Regions from separate parts of the Leuconostoc falkenbergense genome, predicted to be linked through region 2. Evidence: predicted binding sites of a transcription regulator. Region 2 holds the regulator's gene; the other holds the start of a gene.
What was found. The regulator LexA, encoded in region 2, represses DNA repair genes until DNA is damaged. The targets are predictions, from matches to a motif close to CNAACANNTGTTNG.

Region 1 (8,181 bases), 550 kb from region 2:
TATCAGTAATTAATAGTGCTGCTTTGATGGTGTCTCCATCACGCAAATCCATCGCCTTGACACCTGCCGTTCGCGCACCAATTTCTGGTACGTCAGACAATGCAAAACGCAATCCCACACCATTATGAGATAGTAACAATACGTCCTGTTTAGCAACCTTATCAACATAAGCAACGTTCACTAAATAACTCGTTTCCTGTTTTAGTTTAATCGCCATGGCTGACTTTTTCTTATATGATTTCGGCACAATATCTGAAACTGACGTTTGCTTAATATAACCATCATTGGCTACTAATAAGAAATCGCCACCTTGGTCAATATCCGTAAGTGCTATTGCTTCGATGACATACTCGTCACTCACCCAATTAGAAAGCTGCTGAGAAAAATGCTCACCTGTATCTTTCCATTTGGTATCAGGTAACTCATGAACTGGTCGATAAATGACATTCCCTTTATTAGTGAACATCAGCAAATGCACCGTGGTATTGAGGGTTCCCTCAAATATTGTTAAATCATCATCCGCCAAGCCATTTTCGTTATCTGAAGCTTTATATGAACGAATCGATGAACGCTTGTAATAGCCATTTCGTGAGACCAATACACGGACATCTTCTTCAGCAATCGTAACCGCTGTATCAATCACTAGCGTTTCAACTTCTGCCTCAATTTCACTACGACGAGGAGAAGCATATCCTTTCGTGATAGCCGCTATCTCAGCACGAATCACATCTTTTAGTGCACTCTCATCCGTTAAAATCAAGTTCAGTCGTGCAATTTTGTCATTTAATTGCGCAAATTCTTCCTCTAATTGCGTGACATCAGTGTTTGTTAGACGATACAACTGCAAGGTAACAATTGCTTCCGCCTGTGGTTGCGTAAATTGAAACTTGTCGATTAAGTTTTGCGTCGCATCCTTGCGATTTTTTGAAGCACGAATCGTCGCCACAACCTCGTCCAAAATTGATAGCATGCGAATTAGGCCTTCAACAATATGTTGCCGCGCCTGAGCTTTTGCTAATTCATATGCAGATCGTTTTAGGACAACTTCTTTTCGGAAGTCCAAGAAAGCAGATAAACCGTCCTTTAGGCCAACGTGAACAGGTCGCTGATCATGAATGGCGACCATGTTAAAGTTATACGATATTTGTAGGTCAGTCTTTTTGAACAAATACGTTAAAATACCTTCAGCATTCGCATCTTTTGAAAGTTCAATGACGATGGACATGCCTTCACGATCAGACTCATCGCGCACTTCAGCAATACCAGCAACTTCTTTATTAAGTCGAATAGCATCTATTTTAGAAACTAATGTTGATTTGACAACCTCGTATGGCAATTCAGTAACTTCAATTTTTTGTTTCCCGCCTTTCAGCGTTGAAATAGCTGTTTTAGCGCGAACAACAATTTTACCGCGTCCAGTCTTATAAGCTTTTTTGATACCATCCAAGCCTTGAATAATGCCACCTGTTGGAAAATCAGGACCTTTAACGTAACGCATTAATTGTGATAACGTTGCTTCTGGATGATCCAGCAAGTAAGTCAACGCAGAATTGATTTCTTTGAGATTATGTGGCGGAATCTCAGTCGCATAACCAGCAGAAATACCGGTCGCACCGTTGATAAATAAACTTGGAATACGTGACGGCAAAACTGTTGGCTCATAGGTGGTATCATCAAAATTCAACACCATGTCAACCGTTTCTTGTCCCAAATCAGCCATCATCTCACCGGCAATTTTGGATAAACGTGCTTCTGTGTAACGCATGGCAGCAGCTGGATCATTGTCAATTGAACCATTGTTACCGTTCATATCAATTAATGGTTCACGCACTTTCCAACTTTGAGATAAGCGAACCATCGCCTCATAGATTGATGAATCCCCGTGTGGATGAAAGTTACCCATCACATTACCAACCGATTTTGCCGATTTACGGTATGGATGATCATACGTGTTGCCGTCTTGATCCATCGCAAATAAGATACGTCGCTGAACTGGTTTTAGACCATCACGAATATCTGGTAATGCGCGTTCTTGAATAATATATTTGGAGTAACGCCCAAAGCGTTCTCCCATCACTGTTTCCAGTGATAGATCAGTTATACGATCTGCCATTTAACTTTGGTTCTCCTTGATTTATAACTGTAAAAATAACGACTGCGTGACTTAATCGTCATTTTGCCATGATGTAATCACCGGTCCCTGTTCCTTGGCTGCAGTAATTGTTTCACTACTTGGCGACTCATGATGACGTGCTTTTTCGAAAACATCGCTTGACTTAGTATCCCCTTCAACTGTATCCAAAATAGAACCAGCTTCATCCAATGTAAATTGGACATTAGCTTCAATCCAGTCACGTCTTGGTTCGACTTTATCACCCATCAAGGTCGTTACCCGCTTTTCAGCAAGTACAGCGTCATCAATTTTGACACGAATTAATGTTCTTGACTCAGGATCCATTGTTGTTTCCCAGAGTAATGTTGCGTTCATTTCACCCAATCCCTTAAAACGTGTCAGTTCGTAACGTGCCTCACGTTTGCTGGTAATTTGCTCAAGTTCATCGTTGGTCCATGCAAATTGATCGGGAATCTTTTTAGATGAATATTTAACGCGATAAAGTGGTGGCAACGCAATATATACGCGACCTGCTTCAATCAATGGCCGCATATACTTGTAGAAAAAGGTGAGTAACAAAGTTTGAATATGAGCCCCATCATCATCAGCATCAGTCATGATAATAATTTTACTGAATGCGGCATCATCTACTTTAAAATCAGCTCCAACGCCACCGCCAATTGCATAGATTAACGTTGATATTTCTTCGTTTTTCAAAATGTCGGCTAATTTCGCCTTTTCAGTATTTAAGACTTTACCACGTAAGGGTAGAATCGCTTGAAACTTACGGTCTCGACCTTGTTTAGCTGAGCCACCGGCCGAATCACCCTCAACTAAAAACAACTCATTTTTGTCGGCATTTTTTGATTGTGCTGGTGCTAATTTACCTGACAACAAACGATCTTTAGCACCCTTTGATTTGCCAGTACGACTTTCGTCACGCGCCTTACGTGCTGCTTCACGTGCCTCACGCGCTCTGATTGCTTTGCGAATCAAGCTTTGCCCAAAGTCACCATTTTCCATCAGGAAACGACCTAGCGTTTCGTTGACAACCGCATCAACGATGCCACGAGCTTCCGGTGTACCTAACTTGTCCTTAGTTTGACCTTCAAACTGTAAGAATTGTTCTGGCACACGCAATGAAATAACGGCGGCTAGGCCTTCACGTACATCTGTCCCTTCCAAATTCTTATCTTTATCTTTCAACAAATTAACTTTTCGGGCATATTCGTTAAATGCTTTTGTCCATGCAGTTCGAAAACCGACTTCATGTGTGCCACCATCTTGAGTTCGCACATTGTTGACGAATGACAGCAAGGTTTCTGAGTAGCCGTCATTATATTGGGCAGCAACATCAACCACAATACCTTCTTGCTCACCCTCAAAAGTCATGACTGGTCCGATGGTTTCTTTGTCTTCATTTAAAAAGCCAACGAATGCTTCTAACCCTTTTTCATAATGATATTCTTCAACGCGAACTGGATCTACTCGCTCATCTGTCAATGTGAATTTAACACCACTCATTAAGAAGGCTGATTCACGTAACCGTTCTGACAACGTTTCATACTTATATACAGTGGCGCTAAATATCGTTGGATCAGGCTTAAAGGTTACTGTTGTACCAGAATGCGCTTTTGTTTTACCTAAATCACGCAGTGTGCCAACAGGATTCCCACCATTAATAAAGTCTTCTTCCCATTTGTGTCCATCACGGACAATCGTTACTTGTAAACTTTCCGATAAGGCGTTCACAACTGATGACCCAACACCATGTAAACCGCCTGATGTCGCATAACCGCCTTGCCCAAATTTACCACCGGCATGCAAAACTGTCAAAATAACCTCTGGTGTTGGTTTGCCTGATTCATGCATACCTACCGGCATCCCACGGCCAAAATCTTGCACGGTTATAGCATTGTTAGGGTGAATCGTCACACGAATATCATTTCCAAAGCCACCTAAAGCTTCATCAACCGCATTATCAACGATTTCGTACACTAAATGATGTAAACCGCGACCGTCAGTTGAGCCAATATACATCCCTGGTCTTTTTCGAACGGCCTCCAATCCTTCTAAAATTTTTATTGAATCTGAATCATAATGATTTTTTTCTGGCATGTTTATTTATCCTTAAAAACACGAACCAGTGTTCGTGCGTTAATGTCAATCTATTTTATAATAGATTAAAAAATGTATTCTGACAAGTAGTAATATTTTAAAATTGATTAGTTATGGCATATACTAAGTGCTTTTATGGTAAACTAATAAATGGTTTTTAGTTAAAGGAGTTAAGTTATGTTAACCACCATTACCATGTTTATTTTGGCCTATTTATTAGGTTCTTTAGTGCCAGGCTATTGGGTCGGCAAAATTTTTTATCATAAAGACATTCGTGACGAAGGTTCCGGAAATATTGGCACAACAAATTCATTCCGTGTTTTAGGCGTTCGAGCAGGTATCACTGTTTTGATTCTTGATTTACTTAAAGGAACAGCAGCTGGACTACTGCCTCTATTATTTCAAAGCAACATTAATCCAATGATAATTGGATTAGGTGCGATTCTTGGTCATACCTATTCGTTTTGGATTGGTTTCAAAGGTGGCAAAGCGGTCGCAACTTCGGCCGGCGTACTACTAGCCTATAATCCACCTTTCTTTTTAATGGTCTCTGCAGTGTTTGTCATCGCTCTATTAATTAGTTCGATGGTTTCTCTGAGTTCTATGATTGGATTTGGATTTGCAACGGTGGTTTCCTTTTACTTTCATGATTGGATATTAACACTGATTGCTATCGTATTAACTATTTTTGTTTTCTATCGTCATCGTGCTAACTTATCACGTATTAAAAATGGCACTGAAAGTCTTGTTTCGATTGGTTGGTACTATCATCACAAAAAAAACGCTCAGAAATGAGCGTTTTTATTTTTGATTGGTATCAAAAATAATTGTTACCGGGCCATCATTGGTCAACGTTACTTGCATATCAGCACCAAATGTACCCGTTTCGACTGATACACCGGTTGTCAATAAACGCTCATTAAACAGTTCATACATTTTCTCTGCAAAATCGGGTGCACCGGCGTCAGTAAAACTTGGTCGATTACCCTTTTTGGTATTTGCGTACAATGTAAATTGTGAAATTGACAATATGCCACCATTAATATCTTTAAGGCTCAAATTCATCTGACCATTATCATCACTAAAAACGCGTAAATTTGTAATCTTACGAACAAGGTAATCAATTTCAGCCTCTGTATCATGATCACTAATACCTACTAAAAGGACAAATCCTTGCCCAACTTGACCAGTTGGTTGACCATCAATGGCTACGACCGCTTGCTTAACCCGTTGTACTACTACTCTCATATTGTCTCCATTTTTAAGTATATCTTTTATTGTTATCATGATACGTGAAATAGCGTTGTGTTTCAAGCGCCATCATAATAAGGCAGCATGTGCCGTTATTAATAAAGCATCCAGTGTCTTATTTTAATCACACAAAATTACAAAGAACATTAACCACATTTATAGCAAAAAAAGATTTATCTGCAGATAAATCTTTTTTATCGCGTTACAAAACGAACTCATTAATGAAATGCGCGTTCAACATCATATACAGAAGGTAAATTATTGAGTGCATCCATAATAATGGTTAACTGCTCAACATTGCGCACACCTAATGATAACGCGACCTGTGCCATACCATTTTTTGTCACATGACCATTAACTGAGTTAACATATTTAGTACGACCATTGACGCTTCGCAAAACATCGTTCAGCAAGCCATTACGATTTTCTCCACGAACAGTTAGATCAGCGTCATAATTAGGTTTCAAGCCAGAATCATCTTCCCATGCGACATCAACTAGCCGTTGTCCCTGTGCTTCAGCAGCACGAATGTTGGGGCAACCAAGTCGATGAACAGATATGCCACGTCCTTTAGTGATATAACCCTTTACAGCATCCCCCGGAACTGGTGTACAACAACGTCCTAATCTAACCAACAGGTTATCAACGCCTGCAATGACAATATCATCGGCAGAGGCTTTTTGACGCTTAGTAAAGGCTGTTTCATCACGTTTAATGCCATGTCCTTCTTCAAGCATTTCACGTTGTAGCTCTTGTGCCGCTGCTTCTTGCTGCGCCTCACGTATTTTTTCCGTAAGTTTGTTGACAACACCAGGTAAGGCAACATCACCAAAACCAATCGCAGCTAACATATCATCCGATGAGTGGTAGTGCATTTTTTCAGAGACTTCCTGAATATTGTCTGCCGTTAATATATCATTGACATTATAACCACCATCTTTAATGCTATTACTCAATAATTCTCGAGCTGCTTCAATATTATCATCACGATCAAGCTGCTTAAAATACTGCTTAATTTTATTACGAGCCCGACGTGTTGACACTAACTCCAGCCAATCGCGACTTGGTTTGGCATTAGCTGACGTGGTGATTTCGATAATGTCACCAGTTTTAATTTTGTAATCAAGCGGTACAATGCGACCATTAACTTTAGCACCCGTGGTCTTAATGCCCACGTTTGTATGAATTGAAAAGGCCATATCTAATGGTCCAGCACCTTTGGCCAGTTCAAAAACATCTCCTCGAGGTGTAAAGGCATACACACGATCCGAAAATAGGTCGCCTTGCACACTATCCATGAAGTCTTCAGCATTTTTGGCATTTTCTTGAAGCTCTAGAATACCTTGTATCACATTTAATGTTTGCTGGTTTTTATCCTTGACGTTAGCTTCTTTGTTAGAACCTTTGTTTTGTTTATAGGCCCAATGAGCAGCCACACCAAATTCAGCAACTTCATGCATATGATGCGTTCTAATTTGGACTTCTAATGGACGTCCACCAGGTCCAATTACTGTGGTATGTAAACTCTGATAACCATTGGCTTTAGGTAACGCAATATAGTCTTTAAATCGGCCTGGAATTGGTGTCCATTTAGAATGAATAGCACCTAGAACTGCATAGGTATCGGGAATAGAATCGGTTAAAATTCGGACAGCTGACAAATCATAAATTTCTTCAAACGCCTTGTGTTTGTCAGTCATTTTACGATAGATTGAATAAATATGCTTAGGTCGTCCGTTGACGTCCACATCTTGTAATTCTAATTCATGAATTGCATTTTCAATTTCTTTAACAGCCTCATTGACATAACTAATGCGCTCATCACGTTTCATATTCATCAAAGAAGCAATGCGATGATATTGTTCAGGATTGATAAAGCTTAATGATAAATCTTCTAATTCCCACTTGATTGCACTAATTCCTAAACGATCAGCCAAAGGTGCATAGATGTCAAGCGTTTCATTAGCAATTCGCTTTTGCTTATCATCACGCAAGGCGCCAAGTGTCCGCATGTTATGCAAACGGTCAGCTAACTTAACAATAATCACTCGAATATCTTTTGACATTGCCAAAAGTAATTTACGATGATTTTCGGCCAATTGTTCTTGTGAACTTTGGTATTGAATTTTACTAATTTTGGTCACACCATCAATGATTTGAGCAATCGTATCACCAAAACGTTCTTGTACATCTGCCAATGTCGCTGGCGTGTCTTCGACAACATCATGTAAATAACCTGAAATAACTGTGGCGGTATCCATTTTCAATTCAGCCAAGATTCCCGCAACTTGAATTGGATGAATAATGTAAGGTTGCCCTGATTTGCGCTTTTGTGTCTTATGCAAATCTGTTGCCCATTCATAAGCCGCTTTAACTTTTTGAGCATCTTCGCTTGACATGTATTCATTAACCATATCAAGCACTTCTTGTCCAGTATAATCTTTTGTTCTTGCCATATCATTACTTTGTAAGCGCAAATAATATCACTTTTCGCGCTCATTTCCCTTCATATAATCAGGAAGATACTTCACTATTTTTAAAACCGCAAAATACCTTAATAACGCTTTTTAAACGTACATCAATTATAGTCAAAATTTAATTTATTCACAAGTCAAGGTTTAAAATGTGCACATTTTAACATTTAGGGATAAAATGGAATAATAGTTTATATCATTTTATAACATACTAAGTTAAGGAGG
Region 2 (8,181 bases):
AAATATTACATTATTGAAGTTAACCCACGTGTTTCAAGATCATCAGCTTTGGCTTCCAAAGCAACCGGTTATCCTATTGCTAAGATGGCTGCCAAAATTGCAGTTGGTTTGACACTAGATGAAATTATCAATCCGGTGACTGGTACAACGAAAGCAGAATTTGAACCAGCACTAGATTATGTCGTTGTGAAAATTCCGCGTTGGCCTTTTGATAAATTTAGTTCAGCTGATCGTCGACTTGGCACTCAAATGAAGGCGACAGGAGAAGTTATGGCTATTGGTCGTAACATGGAAGAAGCTTTGTTAAAGGCTGTCCGTTCTTTGGAAATTGGTGCTGTTGGACTTGATGATGTGACCTTTGATAATTTGTCAGATGAAGCGTTGATGCAAGCGCTCATGCCAGCGCGAGATGATCGTTTATTTATGATTGCTGAACTATTACGTCGTGGTATTTCACTCGAATCTATCCATGATAAAACCTTGATTGATGAATTTTTCTTAGATAAAGTATTGCATATTATTGAAATTGAGCAAGAATTAGCAGAGCATGTCAATGATGTTGATTACTTGCATTATGCTAAAAAGAATGGTTTTGCTGATGCCACGATTGCAAAAATTTGGCACCAGTCAATGTCAGAAATACGACAACTTCGCCATTCAAATCACTTGTTACCTGTGTATAAAATGGTTGACACCGTAGCGGCTGAATTCGAATCGAAAACACCATATTACTATGCTACCTATGAAAAAGAGAATGAATCGGTTGTTTCTGATAAAAAAAGTGTGATTGTTTTAGGGTCAGGTCCCATTAGAATTGGTCAAGGTGTGGAATTTGATTACGCAACTGTACATGCGGTGAAAGCAATTCAGCGCGCAGGATATGAAGCGATTATTATGAATTCTAATCCTGAAACGGTTTCTACGGATTTTTCTGTGTCTGATAAATTGTATTTTGAACCTTTAACATTAGAAGATGTTTTGAATGTGATAGATTTAGAACAGCCTATTGGTGTCGTCGTGCAATTTGGTGGGCAAACTGCTATTAATTTGGCGCAACCGCTCACTGATAATGGTGTTCAGATTTTGGGAACAACGGTTGAAGATTTAAATCGTGCTGAAGATCGTGAAGCATTTGATCAAGTGATTAAACAACTCGCATTACCACAACCAGTGGGGAAAACAGCTACAACTGTTGCTGATGCTTTGAGTGCAGCTCAAGAAATTGGTTTTCCAGTCCTCATCCGACCATCTTATGTTTTGGGTGGACGAGCAATGGAAATTGTGTCATCTGACGAAGAACTAAAAGACTATATGCAGCGTGCGGTCAAAGTTTCTAATGATCACCCAGTATTGATTGACTCATACCTCGTTGGTCAGGAAGCCGAAGTGGATGTCCTATCAGATGGTGAAACTGCTGTAATTCCTGGTATTATGGAGCATATTGAACGTGCTGGTGTACATTCTGGTGATTCAATGTCAGTATATCCGCCACAATATTTGTCACAAAAAGTGCAACATGAAATGGTTAACGCGGCCATTAACTTAGCTAAATCATTGAACACAGTTGGCTTAATGAATGTGCAATTTGTTATCCATGAAAATACAGCCTACGTGATTGAAGTTAACCCTCGTGCCTCGCGTACAGTGCCATTTATTTCAAAAGTGACCCATCTGCCATTGGCACAATTAGCTACTCGTGTGATGTTAGGTGAAAAATTGGCTGATATGGGATTTGAAACAGGTCTTGTGCCAGCCGATGACATGGTTCATGTCAAAGCACCCATCTTTTCATTTACTAAATTGCCAGATGTTGATTCATTGCTTGGACCTGAAATGAAGTCAACTGGGGAAGTCATGGGTTCAGATACAACTTTACCAAAAGCGTTGTATAAAGCCTTTGTTGCTTCAAATATTAAGGTACCGCAGTATGGTAACGTGCTTTTCACAGTCGCAGATGCTGACAAGGAAGAAGCGCTGACCCTAGCTCAACGATTTAACGATCTCGGATTTGCAATCTTTGCTACCGCCGGTACAGGTAGTTACCTCGCAGCTAATGCGTTACCAGTCGAAATCTTAGATAAAATTTCAGAATCTGATAACAATTCAGTTGTTGCATTGCGTGAACAAAAATTGCAAATTGTCATCAATACCACCCAAGCTGATGAACGTGCAGAGAGTGATGGGCGATTAATTCGAAATGCAGCCATCGAAAATGCCGTGCCATTGTTTACGGCACTGGACACAGTTAAAGCGTTTTTGGAAGTCCTAGAGTCACGTAGCTTTACAGTTAAAGAAATGCAATAATAATAAAGAACTAATAAAAACAGCCTGAGAGCTGTTATTAGGAGAAAAAATGAACAATCGTTTAGCAGTCAATTTGCCTGGTTTAAGTCTTAAAAATCCTATTATGCCATCATCTGGTTCAGTGTATTATGGACTTGACGATGTCTACGAAGTCGAGCGTTTGGGCGCTTTAGTTACTAAAACAACCACTCTGGATGAACGAGCAGGCAATCCTCAACCTTGGATTATCAACACGCCCGCTGGTATTTTGAACTCAGTTGGTTTGGCAAATCCCGGTGTTAACAAAGTGATTAAAGAATTTTTACCAAAAATAGCGGAAAAATATAGCAATTTACCGGTAATGTCTTCAATTGCCGGTGAAACAGTGCAAGATTATGTTAGGTTAACAAAATATTTTGATAACATTGACACTGTATCTGCAATTGAAGCGAACTTATCTTGTCCAAACGTTGATCGTGGTGGTATAGAATTTGGTGTGAGTGCTGAATCTGCTGCTGAAGTGATTGCTGCCATGCGACAAGTTACTAAGAAACCAATTTATGCCAAAATGTCGCCTAATGTCACTGATATTAAGCCGATTGTGAAGGCAGTTGAACTAGCGGGTGCAGATGGTTTGGTCTTGATCAATACATTAGTCGGGATGAGTCTTGATTTGGCTAAACGTGAGCCGAGTTTAGCGAGAGGAATTGGTGGCTTATCAGGTACAGCTATTCATCCGATTGCTGTACGATTTGTTTATGAAGCAGCGCAAACTGTTGATATTCCAATTATTGGGGTAGGTGGTGTTACGCAAGTTGAAGATGCTTTGGAACTTTTGATGGCAGGCGCATCAGCCGTTCAAGTGGGATCTGCAATCGCAACCAATCCAACTGTTATGACAGATATCATTGCAGCACTACCAAAGGCACTTGATAAATATGGATTTGCGGACGTGACAGAAGTAACGCGAACGTTCAAGAAAAGTTGACTACTAAGGGGAAAAAACATGATAAATCGACCAGTTTTTATTGCACTGGACTTTCCAGATGGTAAAACGGCACTAAATTTTTTAGAACCTTTTAAAAAATTAGACCAAAAGCCGGCAATCAAGGTTGGTATGGAATTATTTTATGCAGAAGGACCGGATTTTGTCAGAGATTTACGCCAAAAAGGATTTGATATCTTTTTAGATTTAAAACTTTATGACATTCCCAACACTGTTGGCCATGCAGTTGCAAATATTGCAAAATTAGATATTCAGTATTTAACGTTACATGCGGCTGGCGGGGCTAAAATGATGACTGCTGCAGTTGCTAATAAAGGTCACAACTTAAAAATACTAGCAGTGACGCAATTAACATCTTTTTCTGAAGCTGATGTTCAAGAAATTTCCCAATCGACAGTAACGTTGGCGGAAAGTGTGTTGCACTTAGCAAAAATGGCTGACAACGCGGGTGTGGATGGTACGATTAGTTCGCCTTTAGAAGCTGGTATGATACAAGCTAACACGCAATCAGATTTCTTAACTATCACCCCAGGAATTCGCTTAGCAGGTGATGATGCGAATGACCAAATGCGTGTCACAACCCCTGTCAAGGCAAAACAATTAGGTGCAACGGGACTTGTTGTTGGTCGTTCGATTACTAAAGCTAGTGATCCAGTTGTTGCATACCAACAAGTATTGAAAGAATGGAGTCTTTAAATGACAGATTATGCAAATGAAGTTGCCAATGATTTACTTGAAATTGGTGCGGTTAAATTTTCACCGGAGGCGCCGTTCACATGGGCGTCGGGTATTAAAAGTCCGATTTACACTGATAATCGCATGACAATTGGTTTTCCAAAGGTTCGAGAAAACATTTATTGTGGATTAACAGAATTAATCAAAGCGTCATATCCTGATGTTGAAATTATTGGCGGTGTTGCCACTGCAGGCATTCCACACGCAGCTTGGGTGGCAGATCAATTAAAAAAACCAATGATTTATGTACGATCAAAACCAAAAGATCATGGTGCAGGTCGCCAAACAGAGGGGGCAAACGTTACAAATCACAAAGTAGTGCTGATTGATGATTTGATTTCAACGGGCGGCTCAGTATTGGCTGCAGCAAAAGCAGTTGAAAACGAAGGTGGCAATGTTTTGGGCATTGTGTCCATTTTTTCATACGAACTGCTGTCTGGTGTAAAAAATTTTGAAAGTGCTAATCTAACCTTTAAATCGTTGACAACTTATTCACAATTAATGGCATTGGCTGTTAGTCGAGGAGACCTAGCTGCGGACCAGATTGAGACATTAAACGAGTGGAAAAAGCAACCAGAAAAATGGCAAGCAAACTAAAAAAAATCGACATTACGTCGATTTTTTTTAGTATATTGCGTCTCGATAAAGACCAATAACCTTACCAAGAATGGCAACTTGCTTTAAAATAATTGGTGCCATTGCATCGTTTTCAGGTTGCAATCGATAATGATCTGCTTCGCGGAAAAAGCGTTTTACAGTTGCTTCGTCGTTGTCATTCATTGCAACAACAACGTCGCCATTATCAGCATTTTCTTGACGACGGACAATGACTTTGTCACCATCTAGAATACCAATATTGATCATTGATTCGCCATGAACATTGAGCATAAACAAATCACCATCAAATTGCATTAGGTTGTCAGGAATCGGGAAAAATTCTGTTGCCTCTTCTTCAACGGCCAAAATTGGTGTTCCTGCTGTTACAACACCGAGAACAGGAATTTTACCAGGTGTAATTGAAACACCCAGCATTTCTAGACCAGCATCTGTGATTTCAATGGCACGTGCTCTTGGTTTTGAAGCATCTTTTAAGAGATATCCTTTTTTAACCAAACGCTCGATATGACCATGAATCGTAGAAGAGGAAGACAGACCAACCGCTTCGCCAATTTCTCTAACAGTGGGGGGGAAACCGTTAGTTGATTGGGCCTCATGTATAAATCTTAAGACTTGTATTTGTTTGCTTTCTTGAATAATTGCCATGATGGGGTTCCTACTTAATAATTAGTAACTCAATTATACCCAAAAAACACGAACAAATCAAACACGTGTTCGTTAATTTTAGAAAATGTCAAATAAGTCGCCGTGAAAATTTATAATTTCTTTAGAAACTATATGATTTTTAGTGGATTTCTGTGTAAAAAAAAGCTAAAAAGCAAACTTATTAACTTCACTTTTTGGATGGCATGCACTAACCGGCTGTGATATAATTGTTATCAGACATTCGATGAGGAGAAAAAACATGAGTACAGGACTTGTAATCTTGATTGCAGTTTTGGCCTTGGCGATTGGTTTGGCTGGTGGTTTCTTCTTGGCACGTAGTTCAATGAAAAACTATTTGGCTAAGAATCCACCAATTTCTGAAGAAATGATGAAGTCAATGATGATGTCAATGGGTCAAAAGCCATCACAAAAAAAGTTAAATCAAATGATGGCTCAAATGAAACAGCAAAGTGCAAATGCGCAAAAAAAATAAGCTTAGCGCTTATTTTTTTTGTATTCTTTTAGGATCAATATATTGCCAATCAGGATTGATTTCATCATCTAGTTTATCAAAAGCTGCTTGCATGATGTCAGTATATTTGGCAATGTTTTCAGCATTCAATTTATCGGCGCGCTCAATGTAGATTGGCTCTCCAAAATTAATTGTGGTATTATGACGTTTAAAGAGCTGGCTAAACTTCACTGGGCCCTGGTATACCGCCGGTACAATTGGCTTTCCGGCCATACGCGCGATTAATAATGAGCCGGACTTCAAGTCGTCACTGTGACGAGAACCTGAAGGAAACATGATTAATGATCTTTTACCACTTTTGAGTTCTCGTACAGGGTATTTGATGACACTTGGGCCAACGTTTTCGCGATCAACTGGGAAAGCGCCAGCAGACTTAATGAGCCAAGCAAGAGGCTTGAATTTAAAAAGTTCGATTTTCGCCATGAAAATAAAGTGTTTGGGGTACGCAGCCACCGCGTACCAAACAGGGTCCCACCATGTGCGGTGTGGACCAACTAGGACATAATTGTCATCTTTAGGTAGTTTGTCGCGGTTCATATAGGTAATGCGGCCGTTGATAGTCCAAATAATAGCCACGGCAACACCACGAAGAAAGTCGTAAAATTTCATATTTATTCACCTCATAAACGAAATCAAATTTAATTTTACCGAGAAAAGGGAAGAAACGCAAATGACAGAGCCAAGTTTAACAGCCGGCGAACGGATTGATGGTTTACCATCTCAAAATATTAGAATTATTCAAAATCCAGATATGTTTTCATATTCACTTGATGCCATTTTACTAGCACATTTTGCAGATGTTAAAGGTAAAGGCCGGGGACATGCTGTTGATTTGGGTGCTGGCACTGGGGCGGTGGGGTTATTTTATGCGCCAAAAGTGAGTGGCCGCGTCACATTAGTCGAAATCCAGCCTGAATTGGCAGCCATGGCGCAGCGAAGTATTGATTTGAATGGTATGTCTGATCGTGTAAGTGTACTACAAAAGGATATGAAAAATATTTTTGAGGACATCAAACCGGGATCTGTCGAAACTGTGCTCAGTAACCCACCTTATTTTCCTTTAAATGACACCACGAAAACCAATCATGATCATCACTATGAGTTAGCTCGCCACGAATTAACAATCGACTTGCCTAATTTAGCTCAAATTGCTAATAAATTACTGAAAAATAATGGTAAATTCTATATGGTTCATCGACCAGACCGTTTGGCAGATATTTTTGCAGCTTTTGCCAAACGAAAACTTATGATTAAGCGGGTTCAATTTGTCTATGGTAAGGCAGGTCGTGAGGCAAATATGGTTTTAGTTGAAGCGATTAAATCAGGACGTCCAGGCGGTGTACGAATTTTGCCGCCGCTGATTGCATACGACGAGACTAATGATTATACACCCGAAATGAATAACATTTTGTATGGCAAGGCTTGGTAATAATGAAAGCATATTTTTTTTACGTTTTATATACTTCGGATGGCTATTTTTATGGTGGTTTTACAGATAATGTCATGCGTCGCTTAGCAACACACGAAGCGGGAAAGGGTGCTAAATTTACACGTGTTAAGTCCCGCCATCCACTTCAATTGATTTATCAGGAATCATTTGAAACTAAAAGTGATGCATTAAAGGCAGAGGCAGCTTTTAAAAAGCTGACACGACCTCAAAAAGAAATGTTTTTATTGGCACACAAAGTAACTAAAGTATGGCAATAAAGTCCTTGCTAAACAAATAAAAATACCGTATAATTTATCTTGTTGTGGAAAACAACAAATACACACGACAAACGAGAACACGTAGGTGCAGTGATGTCAGCGTGAACCACGAATTTGTCGGCGGAAAAACCTAGGAGGCCATATCATGGCAGTTATTTCAATGAAAGAACTCCTCGAAGCAGGAGTACACTTCGGTCACCAAACACGCCGTTGGGACCCAAAGATGGACGAATATATCTTTACAGAACGTAATGGTATTCACATCATCGATTTGCAAAAGACAGTTAAGTTGGTTGATGAAGCCTATAACTTCATCCGTAATGCTTCAACTGACGGTGCAAATGTTTTGTTTGTTGGTACAAAGAAGCAAGCTTCTGATGCTATTGCTGAAGAAGCAACACGTGCCGGTCAATATTACATCAACCACCGTTGGTTGGGTGGTACTTTGACTAACTGGAACACGATTAAGACACGTATCCAACGTTTGAAGGATTTGCAAGCAATGGCCGAAGATGGTACATTTGAGCAATTGCCTAAAAAAGAAGTTGTTTTGCTAAACAAGCAACGCGAAAAGTTGGAAAAGTTCTTGGGTGGTATTCAAGACATGCCTGGATTGCCAGATGTTTTGTTTGTCGTTGATCCTAAGAAAGAAGAA

Region 1: parE (DNA topoisomerase IV subunit B) is a predicted target of LexA. The motif match lies at 4,253-4,266, and genes of this name have one in related genera.

The regions. Positions count from the first base shown of each region.
Region 1 covers NZ_CP174386.1:1,361,856-1,370,036, forward strand. Annotated here, with positions in the region: gene parC (DNA topoisomerase IV subunit A) at 1-2,113, opposite strand, end outside; gene parE (DNA topoisomerase IV subunit B) at 2,165-4,231, opposite strand; gene plsY (glycerol-3-phosphate 1-O-acyltransferase PlsY) at 4,409-5,026, shown strand; gene dtd (D-aminoacyl-tRNA deacylase) at 5,033-5,479, opposite strand; gene ACI3ES_RS06785 (bifunctional (p)ppGpp synthetase/guanosine-3',5'-bis(diphosphate) 3'-pyrophosphohydrolase) at 5,701-7,938, opposite strand.
Region 2 covers NZ_CP174386.1:811,340-819,520, forward strand. Annotated here, with positions in the region: gene carB (carbamoyl-phosphate synthase large subunit) at 1-2,304, shown strand, start outside; gene ACI3ES_RS04020 (dihydroorotate dehydrogenase) at 2,354-3,271, shown strand; gene pyrF (orotidine-5'-phosphate decarboxylase) at 3,290-3,985, shown strand; gene pyrE (orotate phosphoribosyltransferase) at 3,986-4,621, shown strand; gene lexA (transcriptional repressor LexA) at 4,649-5,287, opposite strand; gene ACI3ES_RS04040 (YneF family protein) at 5,547-5,780, shown strand; gene ACI3ES_RS04045 (1-acyl-sn-glycerol-3-phosphate acyltransferase) at 5,790-6,428, opposite strand; gene ACI3ES_RS04050 (tRNA1(Val) (adenine(37)-N6)-methyltransferase) at 6,490-7,248, shown strand; gene ACI3ES_RS04055 (GIY-YIG nuclease family protein) at 7,251-7,526, shown strand; gene rpsB (30S ribosomal protein S2) at 7,672-8,181, shown strand, end outside.